DNA from 3 places in the Pelorhabdus rhamnosifermentans genome. Region 1 is predicted to be linked to each of the others. Evidence: riboswitches for the same ligand, from Rfam matches in the RefSeq annotation. Region 1 holds a riboswitch; each other region holds the start of a gene.
What was found. A riboswitch is a leader RNA that binds a small molecule or an ion and turns the genes downstream of it on or off. The one in region 1 is predicted to bind cobalamin.

Region 1 (6,920 bases):
TGGAACTTCAGCCGCCTCCGATTCATGATGTTGAAAAAGCAATCGGTAAAAATGTTGCCAGTTTGGTTGAGAACGGAGCAACATTGCAATTAGGAATTGGCGCTATTCCTGATGCTGTGCTGCTGTTTTTAAAAGATAAAGAAGATTTGGGTTTGCATTCGGAAATGTTTTCTGATGGTGTTGTTGAATTGGCCGAGGCCGGTGTGATGACAAACCGCAAGAAAACGCTGCACCCAGGAAAATTTGTTGCCACTTTTTTAATGGGAACACGCAAGTTGTATGACTTTGTCGATAATAATCCTGATGTGGAAATGTATGGGGTAGATTATGTCAATGATCCCTATATCATTGGTCAAATCGATAATATGGTTTCGATTAATTCGGCATTGCAAGTCGATCTTATGGGACAAGTGAACGCCGAGATGATTGGTACCAAACAATTTAGCGGTGTGGGAGGACAGGTTGACTTTACTCGCGGGGCCAGTCGCTCGCGTAATGGCAAAGCGATTATCGCTATGCCTTCGACAGCCTCGCATGGTAAGATTTCTCGTATTGTGTGTCAGTTAGATACGGGGGCAGCTGTGACGACATCGCGTAATGATGTGCAGTATATTGTGACTGAGTACGGTATTGCCGATTTACGCGGCAAATGCCTGCGGGAGCGAGCCAAGGCTTTAATTGCCGTGAGTCATCCTGATTTTCGGTCGACCTTATTAGCCCAGGCAACAGAGCAAGGATTGATTTAATTAAAATTACATAGCGGAAGGAATGAATAAAACATGGAGAAACAGTACTCAATAAGTGAATTAATTAACAAAGCAAAAATTGCCCAGCAAATTTTTGCGGGCTATACACAAGAGCAAGTCGATCAATTGGTTCGTGTCATAGGCAAAGTCGTTTATGACAATGCCGAAATGTTGGCTCGTGAAACGGTCGATGAAACGAGAATGGGCGTTTATGAAGACAAGGTAGTCAAATGCAAAGGCAAGTCACGGACAATCTGGAATAGCTTAAAAGGGAAAAAATCTGTCGGCATCATTAAAGAAGAACCAGAGAAAGGCCTCGTATATGTGGCAAAGCCGAAGGGGGTTATTGGTGCGATTACTCCAACGACGAATCCCATCGTTACGCCCATGTGCAATGCCATGTTTGCTGTGAAAGGGCGTAATGCCATTATTGTTGCACCTCATCCAAGATCAAAAAAATGCTCCACACACACGGTACAGCTCATTAATGCTGAATTGAAAAAACTGGGTGCTCCGGAAAATGTCATTCAGATTATTGAAGAACCCAGTATCGAAAAGACGCAGGAATTAATGCAATCCGTTGATGTTGTTGTGGCTACAGGTGGCGCCGGCATGGTGAAATCGGCCTATTCAAGCGGAAAACCTTCCTATGGTGTGGGTCCTGGCAATGTTCAGGTTATTATGGACCGCGATTATGATGATAACCAGGCTGCGCAGGATATTATTGCTGGTAAAAAATTTGATAATGGCATTATTTGTTCAGGTGAGCAATGCATTATTGCACCGGCTGAGAAACATGCTGAGATTATGAAATTATTTGTGAAAAATGGTGCTTGCTATTTTGACGATGAAGCGATAGTAGACAAATTTAGACAAGTGATGTTTATTGATGGTACTATTAACGGAAAAATCGTCGGACAGTCTGTTAAGTTTATTGCTAATCTTGCCGGAGTACCTGTACCGGAAGGTTCCCAAGTCATTATTTTAAAAGCCAAAGGCAGGGGCAGTGCCGATATTCTTTGCCGGGAAAAAATGTGTCCCGTTATGATTACCTTTGCTTATGAGACGTTTGAAGATGCGATTGATATTGCGAAAACTAATTTATTGTATGAAGGTGCGGGTCATTCCGCTGTCGTGCATTCCAACAATAAGGAACACATTATTCAGGCCGGTTTAGCGCTTCCATTTAGTCGTCTGACGATTAATCAGCCTTCTTCCACGAATGCCGGAGGCAGTTTTTATAATGGTTTCAACCCTACGACAACCTTAGGTTGCGGTTCATGGGGCAACAACAGTATTTCCGAAAATCTAACGTATACTCACTTAATTAATATATCGCGTATTGGCTATTTCAATAAAGATGCCAAGGTTCCTACGGATGAGGAAATTTGGTCGCTCTAATTTATAAAAGAGGAGGAGATTGAATATGCAGATGCTTCAGGTAAGACCTCAGATTCATCAGTTTAATCACGTACAGGAATTCGCTGAGTTTTTCAATATCGGAGCAGGAGATTTTATTTTAACTCATGAGTTTCTTTATACGCCGTATTTGAAGGAATTACATCTTGACGCGGATTTTTTGTTTCAAGAAAAATATGGTGTAGGTGAACCATCTGATGAGATGATTGATGCGATTATCCAGGCGATGGAAGGGAAAGAATACAAACGGATTATTGCCATTGGCGGCGGTACAGTAATTGACATTGCAAAGCTTTTGACAATAAAGGATGCAAAACATGCACTAGACTTATTTGAAAAAAAGATTCCTTTAATCAAAAGTCGGGAATTGATTCTTGTCCCAACGACTTGCGGAACAGGCAGCGAAGTGACGAATGTTTCTATTGCTGAAATTAAGTCCAAACATACTAAGATGGGGCTTGCCGTGGATGAACTTTACGCGAATCATGCTGTACTCATTCCTGAACTTGTGCGAGGTCTTCCGTACAAATTTTTTGTTACCAGTTCCATTGATGCCTTGATTCATGGCGTCGAATCATTCGTTTCTCCCAAATCCAATGCGTTTACTGAACTGTTTAGCTTGAAAGCCATTGAGACGATTATCAAAGGTTATCAACAAATTATTGAGCGAGGGCCTGATTATCGACTGAATATTTTGTCCAATTTCGCCTTTGGGAGCACTTGGGCGGGGGTTGCTTTTGCAAATACAGGAGTTGGCGCTGTCCATGCTATGTCCTATCCACTTGGCGGAAATTATCATGTCCCGCATGGTGAAGCCAATTATCAATTTTTTATTGAAGTGTTTAAAACCTATAATCATAAGCAGCCTAACGGTAAAATTAAGGAGTTAAATGAATTTTTAGGCAAAATATTGGCAGTGGATGATATTTCTTGCGTATACGACAAATTAGCTGAGCTACTTGAGCAGCTGTTAAATCGCAAGCCACTTCGTGAATATGGCATGAAGGAAGAAGAAATTGAGACGTTTACGGACAATGTTATTTCAGGACAACAGCGATTGCTTGTCAATAATTATGTCCCATTGAGTCGAAATGAAATTCGCGATATCTTTCATGCGCTATATTAATTTGGACAAAAATTTCGGAATTTATTCGTTTTTTGTCATAATCTAGCGGTATAAAAAAATAGCTATATGATTGGCGAAAAAGGAGTGAAGTATCATGTCAAATGGTAAGCTGCCGGAAGAAAACACAACGACTGTTACAGAAGACAGTAATATAGAGTCTGATTCAGAACGAGAGCGCTTAGATAAACAAGCTGTAGAAGAATTTTTAAAGGAATTTGTTTTTATTTCTTTTAAACGACCGCAATGAGTTAGGCGTTAGTTTATCAAGCTAATAAAAATATGAGGGGGTAATTTTTATGACTTTAAAAACACCTGAACAGTATGAGGAAAGCCTAAGAAAACTCAATTTAAAGGTTTATTTGCAAGGGGAGCTTGTTGAAAATCCAGTCGATCATCCTATTATTCGTCCTTCTATGAATTCCGTCAAGGCCACTTATGAATTAGCGCAAGATCCAGAGTATGCTGAATTGATGACAGCTACTTCTTATTTGACAGGCGAAAAAGTAAATCGTTTTTGCCATTTGCATCAAAGTCCGGCTGATTTGGTGAAGAAAGTAAAAATGCAGCGCTTGTTAGGCCAAAAAACTGCGGCCTGTTTCCAGCGTTGCGTCGGTATGGATGCCATTAATGCTGTGGACAGTGTGACTTTTGAAATGGATGAAAAGCTGGGTACTCAGTATCATAAGCATTTTGAAAAATTCTTGCGTCAAATGCAACAGGAAGACTGGACTGTGGACGGAGCCATGACAGATCCGAAAGGGGATCGTTATTTGGCACCAAGCAAACAGGCTGATCCTGATTTGTTTGTTCATATTGTAGAAAGACGGAAAGACGGTATTGTTGTTTGCGGTGCAAAAGCGCATCAAACAGGAGCTATTAATTCTCACTGGATTTTAGTGATGCCGACCATTTCCATGGGCAAAGATGATGCGGATTATGCCGTCAGCTTCTGTGCTCCTGCTGATGAAAAAGGTATTTTCTATATTTATGGACGGCAGTCGTGCGATACGCGCAAACTCGAAGGCGATACGATTGATGTAGGCAATAAGAAATTTGGTGGTCATGAAGCCTTGATGGTCTTTGATCATGTCTTTATTCCGTGGGAAAATGTCTTTATGGCTGGGGAGACGGAATTTAGCGGTCTTCTTGTGGAACGTTTTGCAGGTTATCATCGTCAAAGTTACGGCGGCTGTAAAGTCGGCGTAGGGGATGTGCTTATTGGAGCAGCGGCTCTTGCGGCAGATTATAATGGTGCAGCTCGGGCATCGCATATTAAAGATAAACTGATTGAAATGCAGCACTTAAATGAAACTCTTTATGCCTGCGGCATTGCTTGTTCGGCTGAAGGACATAAAACAGCCTCAGGGACGTATCTCATTGATTTACTGCTTGCCAATGTATGTAAGCAAAATGTTACGCGGTTCCCTTATGAAATTGCGCGTTTAGCAGAAGATATTGCCGGTGGACTCATGGTAACGCTGCCATCGCAAAAAGATCTGAATCATCCTGTTATTGGCAAAGTGGTTGAAAAATACTTTAAAGGTGTGGCGTCGATTCCGACAGAATGGCGGATGCGCATCTTACGGCTGATTGAAAACATTACGTTAGGCACGGCAGCTGTAGGTTATCGGACAGAATCTATGCATGGTGCGGGATCGCCGCAGGCCCAACGGATTATGATAGCCCGTCAGGGAAATATTGAGGCGAAAAAAGAATTAGCTAAGGTCATTGCTGGTATTACTGATCAAGGTGCAGCGAAATAAGGTTCTGTCGTGAAAATAAGTGTAGATGAAGACGGGCGGGAAATGCAATGAATAGAATCGAACAAATTATTGAAGAAAAAATTCGTCCAATCCTTCAGAGCCATGAGGGTGACATCGAGTATTTAGATACGACAGAAGATGGATTTGTTAGGGTGAGACTCACCGGGGCCTGTTCAATATGTCCCGGTGCCCAACAAACCTTGAAAGAAGTCGTGGAAACAATCCTTCGAGCAGAATGTCCTGAGATTCAAGGTGTTGTACCTGTTTTTGAAGTAATCGACGAATTGATTCAGCAGGCCTTGGAGATTTTAAGACAGGGGAAACCTTCGTAGTATGAATAAAGGTTGATGAAAGCGGAGTGTTTCTAAAATAGGAGGACCTGACAGTGACATGATTGATACTGTCAGGTCCTCTATTGTATAAAAAATTTATTGAGCTTCTTTGTTTCATTGGTCAGAAATTTATTTTGCCTGAAAGTGTTTAGACGAAAATACACAGATTTATTTGACTTGCTCTTTGATATATGCTATTTTAAAATCATAAGCAACAATGTGAAAACTTCATATAGATGGAAATAGGTGCCCTTTAGGGGCTTAATAGGGAAGTCCGGTGAAATACCGGCGCGGTCCCGCCACTGTAATGGGAAGCAAACCAAAAAATGCCACTGAGACGCTAATGTCTTGGGAAGGTTTGGGAATGCGATGATCCAGAGCCAGGAGAACTGCCTATTTAACAGTCACCGTTTGACCTGCGAGAGATGGGAAGGGGATTAGTAGAGCGCTTTTTCTTCCCGACTATTTTAGTCGGGATTTTCTATTTTGTCCAGAGACTTTTCTAGCTGATCAGGAAGTCTTTTTATTTTGAGTAAAATTAGTGTCGAAAAGAGGTGTAAAATAATGAAAAATCAGTTGCTTAAAACGGGTGGACTGTTTATTGAGACGAAGCATTCATTGATTTGCCAGTTTCCAGAGCCACGTCTTGTTTTGAGTACATCCAGTTACAATGGCGGTTTTCTTATGGCAGATGCTATTTTTAATCATTGTATCAGTCGTGTCCAAGCAGACTTTGATACGGAACATTCTTCATTTGTTAGTTCATTTGAAGAAGCATCTAATGATTTGTTGAATTTTGCTGTTATGAATGGTTTTAACTGTGAACGCATTACAGGTTTACTTTCGAATACAAAGGTTGATCGTCATGGCTATAGTGCATTTTATTTTCAAGATACGCTGATTGAAGTCATTGCAACAGCAGTAATCGGGACGAATGCGATGAGGGCAGGGGAGCATGGCGAGGATAGTAATCGTGATTGTGCGTTTAATGATGCTATCAATCTGTTAGTCTTAACGAATGCGCAGATAGCAGAGGGGAATATGGTTAAAGCCTTGTTAACCATTACGGAAGCCAAAAGTGCAGCACTTCAGGAACTGGCTGTGATTAATTCTTGTACATTAAGTCCGGCTACGGGTACTGGAGCAGATGGGATTATTTTTGCTACCAATCCAACGGCTAAAGTATTTTGTAATGATGTAGGGACCCAGTCGTTGTTTGGCGAAGCTTTGGCTTGTGCAGTGAAAACGGCATTGAAAGAATCACTAGCTATGGAAAGCAAAATTATTCCCTGGCGTCAAAGTCGAGCGGAAGAACGGCTGTGGCGGTTAGGAATGGATGAAATTTGTAGTGCCGATTTACCTTTTTCAACGGCTAAAGCACAGGTTATTTTGATTTTTTGTCAGGCTGTATGGCAGGAATATTGTTGGGGGCTACTCGGGATTGATGGACTTTATTAATTATTTTCATTGCTTGAAAGTCCCGTTTTTCAACCAGGCGGAATGAAATTATGTGCTGCTTTGCGTCAAAAAATAG
Region 2 (8,294 bases), on a different contig from region 1:
TTGCTTATATGCAGCAAGAGATTGATTTAGACTTTCAGTTTACGGCGTTAGAGGTTGTTTTAGCCGGCCGTTATCCCTATTTAAAATGGTGGGAGAATGAAAGTGATGAAGATGTTCAAATTGCTCGAAAATATATGGCTTTTACAGGTGTTGATTATTTAGCAGATAAGGTAGTACAGCACGTATCAGGCGGCGAAAGGCAGCGGATTTTATTAGCCAAGGTGCTTGCACAAGAAACCCCCCTTCTTTTTCTTGATGAGCCGACAGCGAGTTTGGATTTAGTCTATCAAGAGGAAATTTTTCGCTATTGTCAGGTCATGTGTCAAGAAGGGAAGACCGTTCTTATGGTTGCGCATGATCTTAAATTAGCGGCGAAATTTTGTACGCGTTTGATGCTTGTAGCCCAGGGGACGATTCTTGCTGATGATCAGCCGTCTGCTGTTATTACAAAAGAAAATCTCCAGCAGGCTTATGGCTTGCACTCGACTGTTTTTACTAATGAAGTGACAGGAAATTTAGATATTCATACTTATGCGGCTACAGGCGTATCGCGGCGGCAAGAAAAAGTTCATGTCATTGGTGGCGGTGGTTCCGCTGGTAATTTGGTTCGCCTGTTGCATGAAAAATCCTATTCCTTAAGCGGCGGTGTTTTTCAGTATGGTGACACCGATGCTCATGTAGCTCAGGCATTTGGTGTGGACTGTGTACTGGGGCAGCCTTTCTGTGTCAATGATGAAGCCTTTGGCAGGCAAAATCGTGAAAAAATAGCCCAAGCTGATTGGGTCGTTTTAAGCAACTTGTATTATGGCGCGCAAAATCTTGATAATTTGAAAGCGGCATTTAGCGCTAAAAAATTGATTGTTATCGAAGAGTCGCCGCTTGAGCAACGGGACTTTACAGGGGGTGAGGCTACTCGTTTGTATGGTGAGCTGGTGGCTTTGCCGCAAGTTACTGTTATGACATGGAAGCAGTTTATTCGACAACTGGAGAATGATCATAATGAGGAAATCTGAGGAGATACAGATGGCGGGTAACCCTTGGTGGAAAGCCTTTTTTTGTCTATAATGCTGCATGGCGTTTGTTAACAGGTATTATAGAAGCTAAAGAATGTTATGAAAAATTTTTTGACTTGCTTGTTGACACATGTTATATTTAGCATATAGTTTCTAACTTTCACAAAACTTCATATGATCGAAATAGGTGCCCTTTGAGGCTTAATAGGGAAGTCCGGTGTGATACCGGCGCGGTCCCGCCACTGTAATGGGAAGTAAACCCAATTTTTACCACTGAGATATCTTGTCTTGGGAAGGTTTGGGTGAGCAATGATCCAAAGTCAGGAGAACTGCCTATTTAACAATCACCGTATATACCCACGAGCGATGGGGAGGGGATTAGACTGGAATTTTTATTTTATAGATTTTTCTAGTCATCTAAACCTTCTTGAGTCGTTCAGGAAGGTTTTTCTTATTGCCAAACCTTCTCCTTGCCTTTTGACAAGGAGTTATTAGAGTATCGAAAAATTTAAATTCGTGAAAGGTAAGTGAATTCATATGAAAAAAGGGTTTTATTTGTTATGACGGCATTGATGTTTTCTACTCTTTTCGGTTTTTCAATATGACTACGACTTATGCCGATGAACAGCAGCAAGAGCCAGAATCTGAAAAAAAGGCTATTTTAGTCTGTAGTTTTGGAACAACTTTTGCTGATAGTCGTAAAGTGACCATTGAAGCCATTGAAAATCGAGTGCGTGCTGAATATCCGGATTGGGAAGTTCGCCGGGCATTTAGCGCTCATAAGGTGATTAAAGTTTTAAAGGAACGCGATGGAATTGATGTGGATACGCCTGAGCAGGCTATGCAAAAATTGGCTGATGAAGGTTATACCAAAGTGGCAATCATGTCTCTTGATGTTATTCCAGGATTCGAATATGACTATGACACACGTGTTTTCAATATGTGGAAAGACCAAGGCTCTTTTAAAAAGATGAGTTTAGCTTTGCCGCTTTTTTATTACATGGGACAGACAAATAAGCCTGATGACTTTATTCCGGCACTGAATGCCGTAAAGACAGAATTTCCCGGTCAACAGGGCGATGATGAGGCTATATTAATCATGGCGCATGGTACAGCTCACCCGGCAAATGCTTATTATACGGTTATGCAGGATCGCATTAATGAATTAGGCTGGAAAAATACCTGGATCTATACAGTCGAAGGAACACCTAATTTAGAAGAGATTATTGCACAAATGAAAGGGAAAAACATAAAAAAAGTCACTCTGTTTCCACTGATGATGGTTGCAGGGGACCATGCCAACAATGATATGGCTGGTGCCGATAAAGAATCGCATAAGAGCCAGTTACTTGCTGCGGGGTTCGAGGTGGATACGTATATCCACGGAATTGGTGAAAATGTAGCTGTTCAGGATCTTTATATGCAGCGGCTAAAAGATGCCATTGCCAATCATGGACAAGCCCGTAACACATAAAAAAATGGCTGACTAACAGGAAAATCAATATAAAGTGGAGGGGTAAATAAATATGTCAGGAATATTTTACGGAGTAGGAGTGGGACCCGGCGATCCCGAACTATTAACATTAAAAGCGATTCATACGATTCAGCAGGCCGATGTAGTCATTGCGCCGAAAACGGAGAAAAAAGAAAATAGTGTGGCACTTACCATTGCTACACCCTATTTAAAAGCAGGTGCAAAGGTTGTTAAGCTTGTTTTTCCCATGGTTTCTAATACGGAACAACTGACTGATGCATGGTTAGATAATAAAAATATTATTTTGGATTTGCTCCAGCAGGGGAAAAAGGTTGTTTTCTTAACGCTTGGTGATCCCATGTTTTACAGCACTTATATTTATGTTTTTCGTCTGCTTAAAGATGCAGGTTATCCCATAGAGACACTTCCTGGTATTACGGCATTTTGTGCCATTGGCAGCAAACTCGGCTATCCCATTGTAGAGGGAGACGATGTATTGAACGTTATTCCGGCAACAATGGCCGATGAAAAATTGGAGCAGGTCTTTGCCTCTGCTGATAATATTGTATTGATGAAGGTCTATAAAAACTTCCCTCAACTGCTAGAAAAACTTAAACGTCATGGCTTTGCGAAACAGGCGGTCATGATTAGTCGTTGCGGTCTTGATGACGAACAAGTGGTTTATAATTTATCTGATTTGGCACCTGATCATAAGCTCAATTATTTGTCGACAATTATTGCGCGGCGCGGCTAAGTAAAAATCAGAACTGTGTCATCGTTCTATGATGATAGAAGGATGTGAGTATTTTGAGTAAAAATAAACGGCTGCTCATGATGGTTGGCTGGCTTATCGTGGCTTTGTTATGTGCCGGTTGTTTGGCTGGTTCGTCGACTTCTGCGCCAGACACGGCGGGGCAAGCTTATTTGACTGTTAAGGATAGTACGGGCCGAACGGTTACATTGCCGAAGAAGCCGGAACGTCTTGTTGTTTTATCCCCCTCTTTTTTAGATTTGCTTTATGCCGTAGGTGGTCAGGCTGTGGGGCGGCCAAACACGAAAACAGAGGCTATTCCTGAGGCAGCAACTCAGTTGCCTGAAGTGGGTTTTGTCTATAATATCAATTTGGAGAAAGTCGTGTCCCTTCAGCCGGATTTAGTGATTGCCGTACAAGGCATGCATGACAGTTTAGTACCCGCACTAGAGAGCAATCATATTCCTGTGCTTGTTTTAAAGTATAAAACACTGGATGATACCATAGAAACCATTCGTTTGCTAGGAAATATTGCAGGTACTCAAGCCAAGGCGGAAAACATTATTACGGATATGCAGCAAAAAATTCGGGCCATTACGGATAAGATTCCTACAGATAAGCAACGCAAAGTCGCGATTTTATTTGCTACATCGAAAAGTGTGACAGTGCAGTTGGACCGGACCATTGCTGGCAGTATAGCACAAAAGTTGGGGCTAACGAATATTGCGTCAGGGACGGCGCCACTCAATGAAGACAGTGATAACGTACCCTATAGCCTGGAGAAGCTTGTGGAGTCTGATCCTGATGATGTTTTTGTGGTCACTATGGGGAGTGCTGCTGAAATTGAAAAGCGAATGAAAGCCGATGTGGAGAGTAACCCGGCTTGGGCGAGTTTGCGGGCCGTGAAAAATGGCAAGGTCAGTTTTTTGCCTTCTCAACTTTTTTTGTTGAATCCTGGTTTGAAAATGCCTGATGCTGTGGAATATATGGCTAAAATTAGTTATCCTGAGGTGTACGGAAGTGTCAAATAGCAAATCCCGTCTCGGCGTACTGGGTCTTATCGCTATTGCCGCTGTTTGTTCTATATTCTATAGTTTAATGAGCGGTGCTGTTCCTATTTCGTTTCATGATGTTACGCAGACGGTTTTGCAGCAGGGGCCGCCGAATCAAATCATTTGGAATATTCGTTTGCCACGGACACTGGTGGGGGCGCTTGTGGGAGTGAATCTGGCTTTATCAGGTGCTATCTTGCAGTCTATTATGAAAAGTCCTTTGGCTGATCCCCATATTATTGGCGTATCGTCAGGGGCGGGACTGGCGGGCATGCTTGTTTTGATTATTTTCCCCCATTGGGAGTATTTACTGACGCCTATTGCTTTTCTTGGAGCTTTGGCATCAACAAGTGTTATCTATATTTTAGCGTGGAAAGGCGGCATTCGGCCCGTTCGTATTATACTGGCCGGCGTCGCCGTTTCGGCGTTTTTGGGCGCAGGCATTGCGGGACTGTTAGTTTTTTTTAGTGATCGTGTGCATGGAGCGCTCATGTGGATGGTGGGCGGGCTTTCAGCGCGCAGTTGGCCGCATTTGTTTGCCATGTTGCCCTATTCGATTGGCGGAGGTTTGTTGGCCCTATGGAGTGCAAGAAAGCTCAACATTTTGGAGCTTGGCGATGATATAGCAACAGGATTGGGACTTTCGGTGGAACGGACGAGACTCGTTATGACAGCGGTTGCGGCGCTTTTGGCGGCAAGTGCTGTGAGTGTAGCAGGTCTCTTGGGCTTTGTTGGTTTAGTTGTACCTCATGCCGCGCGGTTGATGATTGGCTCTGATTACCGCTACGTGATTCCGGCTTCAGCCTTCTTGGGTATTGCCGTCGTTACTTGTAGTGATACATTTGCGCGGACGCTGTTTGCTCCAATTGAACTGCCTGTAGGCATTATTATGGCTTTTGCCGGGGCACCGTTTTTTCTTTATTTACTGCGAAAGGAGCCATAAGAAATGCTTGAAGCGGCTTGTTTATCTGTAAGCTTTGGCAAAAAGTTACTATTTAAGGACTTATCTCTAAAAATATCTGATGGAAGCATTTTGTCGATTATCGGTCCTAACGGGTCGGGCAAAAGCACACTTCTTAAGGTGTTATCGCGTAATATTCAGCCTGAACTTGGGGCTATTTTGCTTGATGGTAAGAAGCTTCAGTCTTATGGGATCGCACAGCTTGCCAAGTACATGGCCGTTTTGCCGCAATCACCGGCAGCTCCAGGCGATTTAACTGTTTATGACTTAGTTTCCTATGGTCGTTTTCCCCATCAAAGTTGGTGGAAAAATACGCATGATGAAGATAACCATTCTGTGGAGTGGGCGATAAACAAAACGAAATTGCGTCATTTGAGTGAACGATTGGTGAGTACCTTGTCTGGCGGTGAGCGGCAGCGGGTTTGGCTGGCAATGGCTCTGGCGCAAAAGCCCCGTGTCTTATTGCTTGATGAACCTACGACGTATCTGGATATTTCTCATCAGCTCGAAGTACTTGAGCTGATTGCGGAGCTAAATAAATCGGAAGGCATTACGGTGATTATGGTACTTCATGATATGAATCATGCTGCTCGCTATTCTGATAACATTGCGGTGCTCAATAAAGGCGGTTTATATGCTATGGGCGCGCCGCAAGAAGTGATGAATGAGACGATGCTGCGCGAAGTGTTTGGTGTTACAGCCGATATTTATCGCGATCAGGAGCAGCGGCCAGTATGTATCGCCCGTTGTTTGGCGACGCGGGAGGGACAAGAATGATTAAAATTGAAAATATAGTAAAAACGTATGGGACTCGTACAGCGATTAATCAAGTGAATCTATCGATTAAAGCCGGTGAAATGTTTGGGCTTCTGGGGCCAAATGGTGCAGGAAAAACGACGATGATTCGTGTTTTGACAATGCTCACATCCTTTGATTCGGGTACCATTACAGTTCATGGCCTTTCCTTGCCAACAGAGGGACAGAGTATTAAGGAATTGCTGGGAGTTGTGCCTCAGCATTTGAATTTAGATGCTGACTTGACAGCTTGGGAAAACTTGGAGCTTCATGGTCGTTTGCATCACATGCCTGCGCGGGAACGTCATGAGCGCATGGAAAAATTATTAGATTATGTGGAACTTAAGGATCGCAAGGATGATATGGTTCAAACTTTTTCAGGCGGCATGAAAAGGCGTTTGATGATTGCCAGGGCCTTACTGCATCGGCCTAAAATCCTGTTTTTAGATGAGCCGACAGTAGGTCTTGACCCACAGGTGCGACGCCGATTATGGGGTCTTATTTTGCGCTTAAACTATCAGGGACTGACCGTACTTCTTACGACGCATTATATTGAGGAGGCCGAGGCGCTATGTCAGCGTGTGGCCATTATGGAACAAGGGAAGCTTATTACGACGGCTGCACCTGCTGATTTGTGTCAAAAGGTAGGTCAATTTGCTGTAGAATGGACGGCATCGGATGGCATGAAGGTCCAGTTCTTTGATGATCGGTCGAGTGCTGCCGCCTATATTACGCAGCTCAATACGAATGCGACGTTGCGCAAGACGAATTTGGAGGATGTTTTCGTAGAACTGACAGGAAGGAAAGTGAGTGGCTCATGATGCGCGATATCATTACGGTATTTTGGCGTGACTGGTTGGTCTTGAATCGACGCCTTGGGCGCTTCATTCTTTCCAGAATGGTGTCACCCATCTTATATCTGGTCGCTTTTGGCTGGGGACTTGGCAGTCAAATTCAAGTGAGTCAGGGCAGTTATTTAGATTATATCGTGCCAGGCATTGTGGCGCTCAATTCCATGATGATAAGCTTTAATGCTGTTGGGACACCCGTTAATATGGCTCGGCTGTATCATAAGACACTGGAGGAATATCAAATTGCGCCCATCAGTGCGGCCTCTTTTGTATTCGGGAAAGTGTTGTCTGGCATACTAAGGGGGCTTATTTCTTCGCTTGTTATTATTCTACTGGCCTATGTGTTTGGCGCTACACTGACTGTGAGCCTTGGATTTTGGCTGGTACTGATTTTAAATTGTGCTTTATTCGCTGCCTTGGGCTTTGTTGCAGCCATGTTCATGAATTCTCACGAGGAAATGGCTAATTTTAATACATATGTGTTAACACCTATGTCTTTTTTGTGTGCTACGTTTTTTTCGGCGGATCGGCTGCCTCCTGTTATGCATGAGTTGGTGGGGTTATTACCTCTGACTCATGCCAGCCAGGCGCTCCGATTGGCTGGGGCGGGACATGCCCTGCCTTGGTTCTCTGTGGCTGTGTTGGTTTTCTATGTTTCTCTATTTCTCATCGTTAGTATTTGGCAAATGCGGCAGATTCGCAATTAATGTGCTGCTCTTTTTCGATAACCTGAGAATTTTTATTTGCAGGAGGTTTATATGTCTGACGAATTTAAGGATAAGGTTGTCTTGATTACGGGGGGGACATCAGGCATTGGTTTGGCAGCAGCAGAAATTTTTCTGAAAAGGGGTGCCTGTGTTGCGCTTGTAGGCCGCCGTTCGGATAAGGGGATGCAGGCTTTAGCTGACTTAGCGGAATATGGTAACAGGGTCTGGTATGTTGAAGGCAATGTGGCGAAATGCAAAGATTGCCAGTCCGTTATTCAGCAAGCGGTTGAGCATTTTGGGCGACTCGATGTGGTCGTGAATTCAGCCGGAAATTACTTGGAAAAGGCGATTGCCGATGTGACGGAAGAGGACTATGAACGGGTGATGGATACTAATATCAAGGGAACTTATTTTATTGCGAAATTTGCTGTGCCGGAACTGCGTAAAGCGGGAGCAGGAGCTATTATCAATGTATCTTCGGATGCCGGCACAAATGGGAATTTGCTTTGTTCCACTTACTGTGCTTCGAAGGGAGCTGTCAATACCTTTACGAAAGCTTTGGCTCTTGAGTTAGCGCCTTACTCAATTCGTGTCAATGCTGTCTGCCCGGGCGATATTCATACTCCGTTACTTGATGAGCAGCTAAAAGACTCAAGTAATGTTGAAAAAGATTTAAAAGAAATGGCAAGT
Region 3 (8,294 bases), on a different contig from region 1:
TCGTTGATATTCGTAATATGACACTGATTAGAAGGAATCTTACGCGCCCGCATCTTTTGTAACGCCATCATCATTTCAACGACATTCATTTTATTGAATACAGCAACAATCTTGGCTGCTGTCAGTCCACGAACTACCTTGACAATTTCATCGCGTGAAACATTGACATCCACAAGCATTTTGGCAATAGCCAAATCATCCATCGCCATGGCTTGTTCAGTAATAGACACATCAATTGCGTAATCGGCAATAAATTGGTCAATAAAGTCAAATTTTTCGCGGGGAATCCCATCCATTTCGGCAATCTTACCATTGACCACTTTGATGCTCGGTTTCGGATCATTCGGGCTCCCCATCGCCATAAGGCCTACTTCCGGCCATTCCACTACAAAACCATCCTGATTAACAGGACGCGCTGCCAAAGCTTCAAAACGTTTCGATTTTTTCATGTTGTCTCCCCTCCTTGCTACTTAAATATAAGGTGTTGTTGTCGACGGAGCAGGCCCGCCTAGTGCTTCCAGTAGTTTTTTCCCTGTATCTTTCGCAGCAAGTACGGCTTGACGCACGGCACCGGAATCACCTGTAACCATAATAATAACTTCGTTAGAATAACTTGTTCCGCCACCAGGGCTCGCATAGCCAACTAATTCGACATTAGCTGTCTTCACTGCCACATCCGCCATGAGTACGCCAATAGCTGCTGGAGCACCAACAACTAAACCAAATGCCTTGCCAATCGGACCATTAAAAGCTTTATTCACTGCATAACTGGCACGAGCGGTATATTGCAGTTCAATATGACCGGCATCATTACCATAAACATCGCCCATCGTCCGATCTAGTTCTTTTAGTGCCACTTCAATAGCTCTCCGGGCATCTGATACTTCTTCAGCACCAAACAAGATCAAGCAACCATGTCCGGCGCCGCCTTTCGTATCACGGGCTAATTCAATCGTAATAATTTCTGTATTCGTAGCCTTGACGGCCTCGTCAGCAGCCAGAATATGAGGGCCGGCACCAGTACGGCCACCTAATATGCCGATCGAACGGAATTTTGGATCAATTTTCATGATGTCATGCAGCATAGGATCCACATTGGCAATAACTAGACCAATCGTATCGCCAATAGCAGTTCCCACAAATTCAGTTAGTCCAGGATTCGCAAAACTTGCTCCTGACGTTATCGCTTGCTCTTGTTCCACCTTGGCAGGTTCCTGACTTTCCATCCGTTTCTTAATTTCATCCATCACTTTGTCAATTAATTGTTCTTGCATTTATCCTGTCACCTCCATATTAATGCCTACTTTACCTTGGGAAGAATTTTTTCTACATCCGTATGCGGACGTGGAATCACATGAACAGATACAATTTCACCCACCCTTTGGGCGGCGGCAGCACCCGCTTCTGTGGCTGCTTTAATTGCGCCAACATCACCGCGTACCATGACTGTCACCAAACCTGAGCCAATTTTCTCATAGCCAATTAAAATGACATTTGCTGCCTTAACCATGGCATCAGCTGCTTCAATGGCCCCCACTAACCCACGCGTTTCAACCATTCCTAGCGCTTCACTCATTATGTACACCTCCTTTCATCAAGTAATCCATGAATACATCAATACCTTCCCTTGTATGGGCTGAAACAAAAAAAATCGGATCTTTGACCCCCACTTGAAATAACCGATTGCGAGCCTTCTCCCTTTCTGCGCCAAGTGCATCAATTTTTGTTACTACTCCAACAACCTTTCGCGTAAATATCCCAGCAAAACCAGGCGGAAGAGTAGTTTTTAAATCTGTTGCATCTTGCACAATAACGACAATCGAAGATTCCACAGCAGTAATCAGTAGTGCCGAATAAAATCGTGGAATTTGCGCATATTCACCTGGCGTATCAATGGCACCATCTGTGAAAATAATACTTTGTGTTTTCTGTACCTTTTGGCAATCATTCTGTAATACATGAATCAGCGACGTTTTCCCGGCCCCTACGGCACCAACAAACATAACCTTCTCCATATCAGGATTTCGTCAACTTTGGACCTGTAAACCCCAAGCCATCACGAAGAACATGAATAATCTGACTGAGGGCTGCCTCAACAGCAGCTACATTCCCTGTAATAACGAGGGAACCTGTAAAACGATCCATAAAACCAATTTGAACATCGGCCGTTTTCGTCGCAATATCTGCCGCAATAATGGCTGCCTCACAGGGTGTAATCGTTAGAATGCCAATGGCTGAACTTGTCACAAGTCCAAGTTTTTCACACAAATCCCGTTTTGGATTGGCAATAAGATGGGCTAGCGTCAACTGTTTACCTGGTACATATTCTTGAACGACGCGTGGTTTTTCTGTTGCCATGATCTTTCCTCGCAATCTTCAAAATAGTTTTACAAAAGTATATTTACTCTTTTCATCTCTTCTACCTTGCTTAAATATTGCTGAGGCATCAAAGATATTTGCTGCTATTTTGACGATCTATTCATCCACGAATAATAAAAAAACAAGCTAACAGGATTTTTTTGTTCATCTATGTAATTTTTTTTACAAATAAAAATGACCAGACAAAGATTGTAGTGTTACAATCTCCGTTTGGTCATTTTTATAATAGATAACATCCTATCAATGAGATAATCTCGCTTTTACTTAGGCTTATTTATTCCCTGTCGATACTGATTGGGTGTCAACCCTGTTGTCTGGCGAAAAACGCGGCTAAAATAACTAGCATCTTGATAGCCCACTTCCGAAGCAATGCGTACTGCTGTAAAATCAGGATTCTGCAACAACTTTTTTGCTTTATCCATACGTACTTGTGTAAGAAAATCAACAAAATTATAGCCTTTTTCCTGTTTAAATAAACGACTAAAATAAAAGGGACTTAAATGGACAGTCTGAGCCACGTCTTCCAAAGAAATATTCTTATGACAATGATGAACAATATAATCACAAGCTTGATTAATCACCCTAAGATTCGTACTCACACGATTATCCAACATATTATCCATAAAATGATCGAGCGCCTCAAATAACCAATGTTCCACTTGCCCTTTCGTGTTACAAGCAGTCAATTGATCAATACAAGTAAAATTAAGCAACGTAAGCTGATCTAAATTTGCGCCTCCCTCTACAGCGGAGCGGGATAATACAATGAGAAGTTCCAATACGCAAGCCTTTACTGTCTCAATACTAGCCTTACTAGCAAAAATACCATTGAGCAATTCATGGAGGGTCTCCTTCGCTTGTTCTCGGTCACCGCACCGCACCTTATCAAGAACAGCCCTCTCATACCGGAAGGGATAATTAAAGGGACTGGCATTAACATAAGGCACATCCTTAATATGAATAATTTGACCGTCTCCAAGATAAAACCTTTGCCGTTCGGCACGCCGAGCTTCCAAATAAGACTTATGAAGCTCGCGTGGGTCCTCATAATAATTGCCAATGCCAATGGTAACGCCAATATTCATCTCAAGCCGAATACTTTCTTTAATGGTAACAGCTATCTCCTGAACGGAATTTTCAATTTCTTCGGACCTATCTTCGTTGGCGAACCCTAGCAAAACAATGACATTATCACTGCCAAAAGGTGTAACTAACGCATTCTTGCCAGTAACTTGACAAATATGCTGATAAACTTTTTGTTTCATTAATTGCTTTTCAAGCTCCGTGTCCTGACAAGTAAGTTGCTTAAAATTGTCAATATCCACGATAAGAGCTACACCAGGATCAAAAGTAAGACCTAAAAAACGCGAACGTTGCTGTAAGTGATCAAGCTCTGTAATAGAACCAGAAATCAGATCATAGACAAAAGACATTTGGATAAAAGGGAGAGCCGATTCTACACTTTTGCGCAATTCCTCTTCTTCAGCTTGTTTGACTCGAATTCCAGCAATTCTTTTTTCGATTACCGCCATGGCGCTCACAATACCAGCGGGTCTAACAGGCTTTAACAGATACTCCACAGCGCCAATCGTAAGGGCCTCCCTGGCATAAGTAAACTCATCAAAAGCCGTAAGCATAACAATATGCGAATCAGGCAAAACCGTTCGAATGCGCTTGGCAGCTTCTAAACCATTCATTCCAGGCATACGAATATCCATTAACACAATATCCGGCTTTTCATCAATTACCATATGAACCGTGCTGATTCCATCACCCGCTTCACCGATAATTTGAATGTTAGGACAATTTTTTTCAATAATTAGCCGTAATGCCTGTCTTTCTAGTTGTTCATCATCTGCTATAAATAGTGTAACCATAACGTTTCTCCCAAAATATCCGCCTAATCCGAACAGTAGGGAAGCCGAATCGCAATACGAGTGCCTTCTCCTAACTTACTGTCCAGTGTAAGACCATAATCATTACCAAAATAATGTTGAATACGTTTATGAACATTGATAACACCAAGACCTGTTGTTTGACCATGCGTTTTCGTACGTTTTTCAGATTGAAAAATGGCATGAATCATATCTTCCGACATCCCCACTCCTGAATCGATTACATAAAGCATCATAGAATTACCGACAATCTCGCCGGTAATTTCAACTGTCCCTCCATCTAACTTAGCTTCCAATCCATGAATAATGGCATTTTCAATAAGCGGTTGAAGAGTAAGAGCTGGAATCTCTGCCTTCATCAGCTGTGAATCTACATGGATAACTGTTTGAATCCGTTCACCAAAACGCATTTTTTGAATCGTCAAATAGTCTGTAATGGACTTTAATTCTTGTTCTAAAGGACGCAGTACATCGATGTCCCGCAAATTATTGCGGAGTAAATCAGCTAAAGCAAATACCACTTCTTGCGTCCGTCCTGCACCTTCCAATAAAGCTAACCGTGCAATGGTGTTGAGTGTATTAAATAAAAAATGCGGATTGATTTGTGACTGCAAAGCTTTTAACTCTGTTGCGCGCAATAGGGCCTCTAAGTTCGCCTTCGATTGCAATTCATCCACTAACTGCTTACCGACAATATTGGCAACACCTATTTCAACAATATAATTAGACATAATATAAATAAGATCGGCAGCCGCCTTTATCCGGTTTTCCGGCACAATCGGTACAATATCATAAAATTTTGATAATAGCTGTCTGTCAAGCTCTAAATTTTCCGTACGACGAAACATTTCCGCTTTGGCATCAGCATTCTTGTTATCCAAAACCACTTGGCCAGCAAGAAATGCCCCAATATACTCATTTTGCACAATAATAGGAGCTGCCAAATCCGTTAATCCGCTATGGCAGAGATAAACACAAGGCTTTTGATTTTGCCTGCCGCCCCAGTCGTCACAATTAACACAGCGGGCCAATCCCTGTGGTTCAGATCGTATATAAGAACAAAAACAGGTAAAATTACTCGGACGTGTAACTGGATTGCCCTCGCGATCCACAATGACTGCGCCAAAACCCGTTGCTTCGGAAAATTTATCCTGTATCTCCTGCAAGACCTGAGTGTTGACAATTTCACCTAAAACAAATGGATGACTTGTTTGCATTCGTCGCCCTCCCTTGAAAAAGCAATACAGAAAAGTCTTACTATTTCTTATAGAGATATTAGCTAGAATGCAATTTTTTCCCTGCTAATAGCAATATTCTACCAAACGGTAGCAATTTTTTTACATGGCCACATCTTGTGCAGGCAAGGGCTCACTATAAACAAAATCAGAATATCTTGCCATGTTATGCAAAGTATATAACATAGTTTTTAAAATCGAAACCATAAGCACGGCCCCTGTCCCTTCGCCTAGTGCCAAATTGGCATGCAAGACAACATCTTCCGCTAATATATTGCCAAGCATTAAACAATAGGCCATACCTGGTTCTCTTGAAATATGGGAAGGGATAGCATAACCATCAAGCTCATGATTAAGGCGAAACGCGCAGGTATAAGCAACAGCTGCAATAAAGCCATCTATTACAAATGGAATATGTAATTTTGCACATTCCAGCATACCAGAACACATGGCAACAATGTCAAATCCACCGACACAACGTAAAATATCTTGTACTGTGTGCAATTTTTCTTTATGAAGTTCCACCCCCTTGGCAACAACAAGGCGTTTGCGTTTTAAAATCTCATTATTATTTAAGCCCGCTCCATAACCCACAATAAATTCCGGCGGCATCCCGGTGAGAGCATGAAGCACGGCAGAAGATGTTGTTGTATTACCAATCCCCATTTCACCAAAAGAAAGCAAATTCGACTTTTTTTCTAAAACAGCATGACGCACTCGTTCCTGACCGATCTCCCAAGCTCGTTGAAACTCCGTCTCTGTCATGGCCTCTTCTTTCATAAAATTTTTAGTGCCTAAGGCTACCTTCCGATCCAGACCTGACTTTCGGTCGGTATGAATCCCCACATCCACTACTTCATAGGGAATCTGGTTAGCCTGGCAAAAGCAACTAATCGTCGCCCGACCCTCGGCCATATTCTTTGCTTGTAAATAAGTAATTTCCGCTGTAGTATTGCCTACGCCTTCTTCTACAACACCATTATCTGCAGCAAAAATAATATGAAAGGGCCGAATTTCCAAATCAATTTTTCCCCAGGCTAACAGCACTTTTTTTATCTGTTTTTCCAAAGTTCCTAAGCTACTGGGCGGCTTTGCCGCCCCATCAATAAAATCATTGACTGTTTTTTCGAAATCCATCTGAATTCCTCCTCAATGTGTTTTAGGAAGCAATAAAAAAATACCAAACCAAAAAGGCTAGGTATTTTTAAGACCCTCTCCTTCTGGCACTACTCCTTACGCGGGAGTACATGGCAGCTGTACAGGCAGGTCTCCTGGCTTACGGATCATCAAACCTTCTTAGCCTTCCCGTTCTCCCGGTGGCATAAAAAGAAGTTTCTCCCCGATTACAGTGGCGCGACCGCGTCGTTTCAAGATATAATATCTTGTCCGACTTCCCTATTCTCCTCTCAAGTCGAGAGGCACCCATACAGTGGCACTTTATTCAATTCAATTATCACACTTTTTCTACATACGTAACCATTCTCCTACCTGTTTTAGCTAGCTTAGCAAAATATTAAAGAACATAGTAAAAAAAATCCCATACTCCTCATATCATGAACAAGTAAATACGAACAAAACAGCAAGCTCTGTTAGTTCATTGACAGCACCATAAATGTCCCCTGTTAATCCTTCCAGCCGCTTATTCACATATTCGGCAAAAATATACGCAAAAATAAGACCAAATAGACTACTAAGAAGAGCTAATCTGCCTAATAAAGCGAGTATGACTCCAGCACATAATCCAGCAATATACAAGGTTCTGCGATCAGCATGATAAGAAAAGCTCTTGCCCAACCCTTCACGCCGTGCATAGGGAAACAAGGTAACAGCCATAACAATTGCCAACCGCCCGACAATGGGCATAACTAAAAAAGCCAAGGCTAATAAAGAAGAATCCATATCCAAGATAAAGGAATATTTCATAAGCGCGAACAAACAAAAAGCAATAACACCGAAAGAACCAACACGGCTATCTTTCATAATCTCCAGTATCCGTTCGCGGGAACGTCCAGAAAAAATTCCATCCATCGTATCCATAAAGCCATCGCAATGCAAAGCGCCTGTTAACAGTATTTCAATCAAAATCAGGCTGCATGCCATAACATGTGAAGGAATTTTGCCACTCCCAAGCAACTGTAATCCATAGATTATTCCTGATAATAGCAGCCCAATGAGACAGCCAATAATAGGAAAAAATTTAACACTACGGCGAAAACTATCTTGAGAACAATCGACTTGCGTAACGAGACGAATACGTGTTAAAAACTGCAACCCTGTAATAAAATCGTTGAACAACTGCTGGAACAATTGCTTTCGCCTCCTTGACAGACTCTCATTACTAGATAGATTCATGAAAGAAACCAAACACTCCTGCTTGTTATTTTAAACAAGCAAGTTTTTACCACACACAGCCAAAATAGTCATAGGTCTTACAAAAAAATCTTGCATTAATTGCGTTTCGTAACCACCATTAATACTAAGGGTTGTACCTGTAATATGACTAGAACGCGCTTACAGAAGAAAAAAAACGCGACTTGCCTGTCATCAGACAAATAACGTTTTTCCTCTTTTATTTTATTTATTTTTTAATTGTAATTTCTTAAATTTTCACCAAGTGAACTTTCAACACACCTTCTACACCGCTGATAAATTGCAGAACATCAACTGACACATCAGAATCAATTGCCAAAACCATCATGGCCCGTTTTTCCTGATCATTAATCCCCAGCTGCATCGTCGCAATGTTTACCTTACTCACACCAAGGATCGTACCAATTTGACCCAC

Region 2: it holds a riboswitch for cobalamin, as region 1 does, so the genes downstream of both, Ga0466249_RS18825 (sirohydrochlorin cobaltochelatase) here and Ga0466249_RS06695 (adenosylcobinamide amidohydrolase) in region 1, are expected to answer to the same signal.
Region 3: it holds a riboswitch for cobalamin, as region 1 does, so the genes downstream of both, Ga0466249_RS14310 (nicotinate-nucleotide--dimethylbenzimidazole phosphoribosyltransferase) here and Ga0466249_RS06695 (adenosylcobinamide amidohydrolase) in region 1, are expected to answer to the same signal.

Annotation. Positions count from the first base shown of each region.
Region 1 is NZ_JAHGVE010000004.1:118,760-125,679, forward strand. It holds gene Ga0466249_RS06665 (acetyl-CoA hydrolase/transferase family protein) at 1-746, shown strand, start outside; gene Ga0466249_RS06670 (aldehyde dehydrogenase family protein) at 780-2,147, shown strand; gene Ga0466249_RS06675 (4-hydroxybutyrate dehydrogenase) at 2,173-3,291, shown strand; gene Ga0466249_RS06680 (hypothetical protein) at 3,386-3,538, shown strand; gene Ga0466249_RS06685 (4-hydroxyphenylacetate 3-hydroxylase family protein) at 3,588-5,054, shown strand; gene Ga0466249_RS06690 (NifU family protein) at 5,102-5,386, shown strand; cobalamin riboswitch at 5,614-5,797, shown strand; gene Ga0466249_RS06695 (adenosylcobinamide amidohydrolase) at 5,951-6,844, shown strand.
Region 2 is NZ_JAHGVE010000019.1:61,268-69,561, forward strand. It holds gene Ga0466249_RS18820 (ABC transporter ATP-binding protein) at 1-1,013, shown strand, start outside; cobalamin riboswitch at 1,182-1,364, shown strand; gene Ga0466249_RS18825 (sirohydrochlorin cobaltochelatase) at 1,615-2,487, shown strand; gene cobI (precorrin-2 C(20)-methyltransferase) at 2,540-3,241, shown strand; gene Ga0466249_RS18835 (ABC transporter substrate-binding protein) at 3,286-4,269, shown strand; gene Ga0466249_RS18840 (FecCD family ABC transporter permease) at 4,211-5,233, shown strand; gene Ga0466249_RS18845 (ABC transporter ATP-binding protein) at 5,237-6,028, shown strand; gene Ga0466249_RS18850 (ABC transporter ATP-binding protein) at 6,025-6,867, shown strand; gene Ga0466249_RS18855 (ABC transporter permease) at 6,864-7,604, shown strand; gene Ga0466249_RS18860 (SDR family NAD(P)-dependent oxidoreductase) at 7,656-8,294, shown strand, end outside.
Region 3 is NZ_JAHGVE010000011.1:76,479-84,772, reverse strand. It holds gene Ga0466249_RS14345 (propanediol/glycerol family dehydratase large subunit) at 1-449, opposite strand, end outside; gene pduB (propanediol utilization microcompartment protein PduB) at 471-1,274, opposite strand; gene eutM (ethanolamine utilization microcompartment protein EutM) at 1,301-1,579, opposite strand; gene Ga0466249_RS14330 (EutP/PduV family microcompartment system protein) at 1,569-2,003, opposite strand; gene eutS (ethanolamine utilization microcompartment protein EutS) at 2,017-2,358, opposite strand; gene Ga0466249_RS14320 (response regulator transcription factor) at 2,640-4,256, opposite strand; gene Ga0466249_RS14315 (sensor histidine kinase) at 4,280-5,491, opposite strand; gene Ga0466249_RS14310 (nicotinate-nucleotide--dimethylbenzimidazole phosphoribosyltransferase) at 5,612-6,646, opposite strand; cobalamin riboswitch at 6,754-6,950, opposite strand; gene cobS (adenosylcobinamide-GDP ribazoletransferase) at 7,061-7,816, opposite strand; gene serA (phosphoglycerate dehydrogenase) at 8,109-8,294, opposite strand, start outside.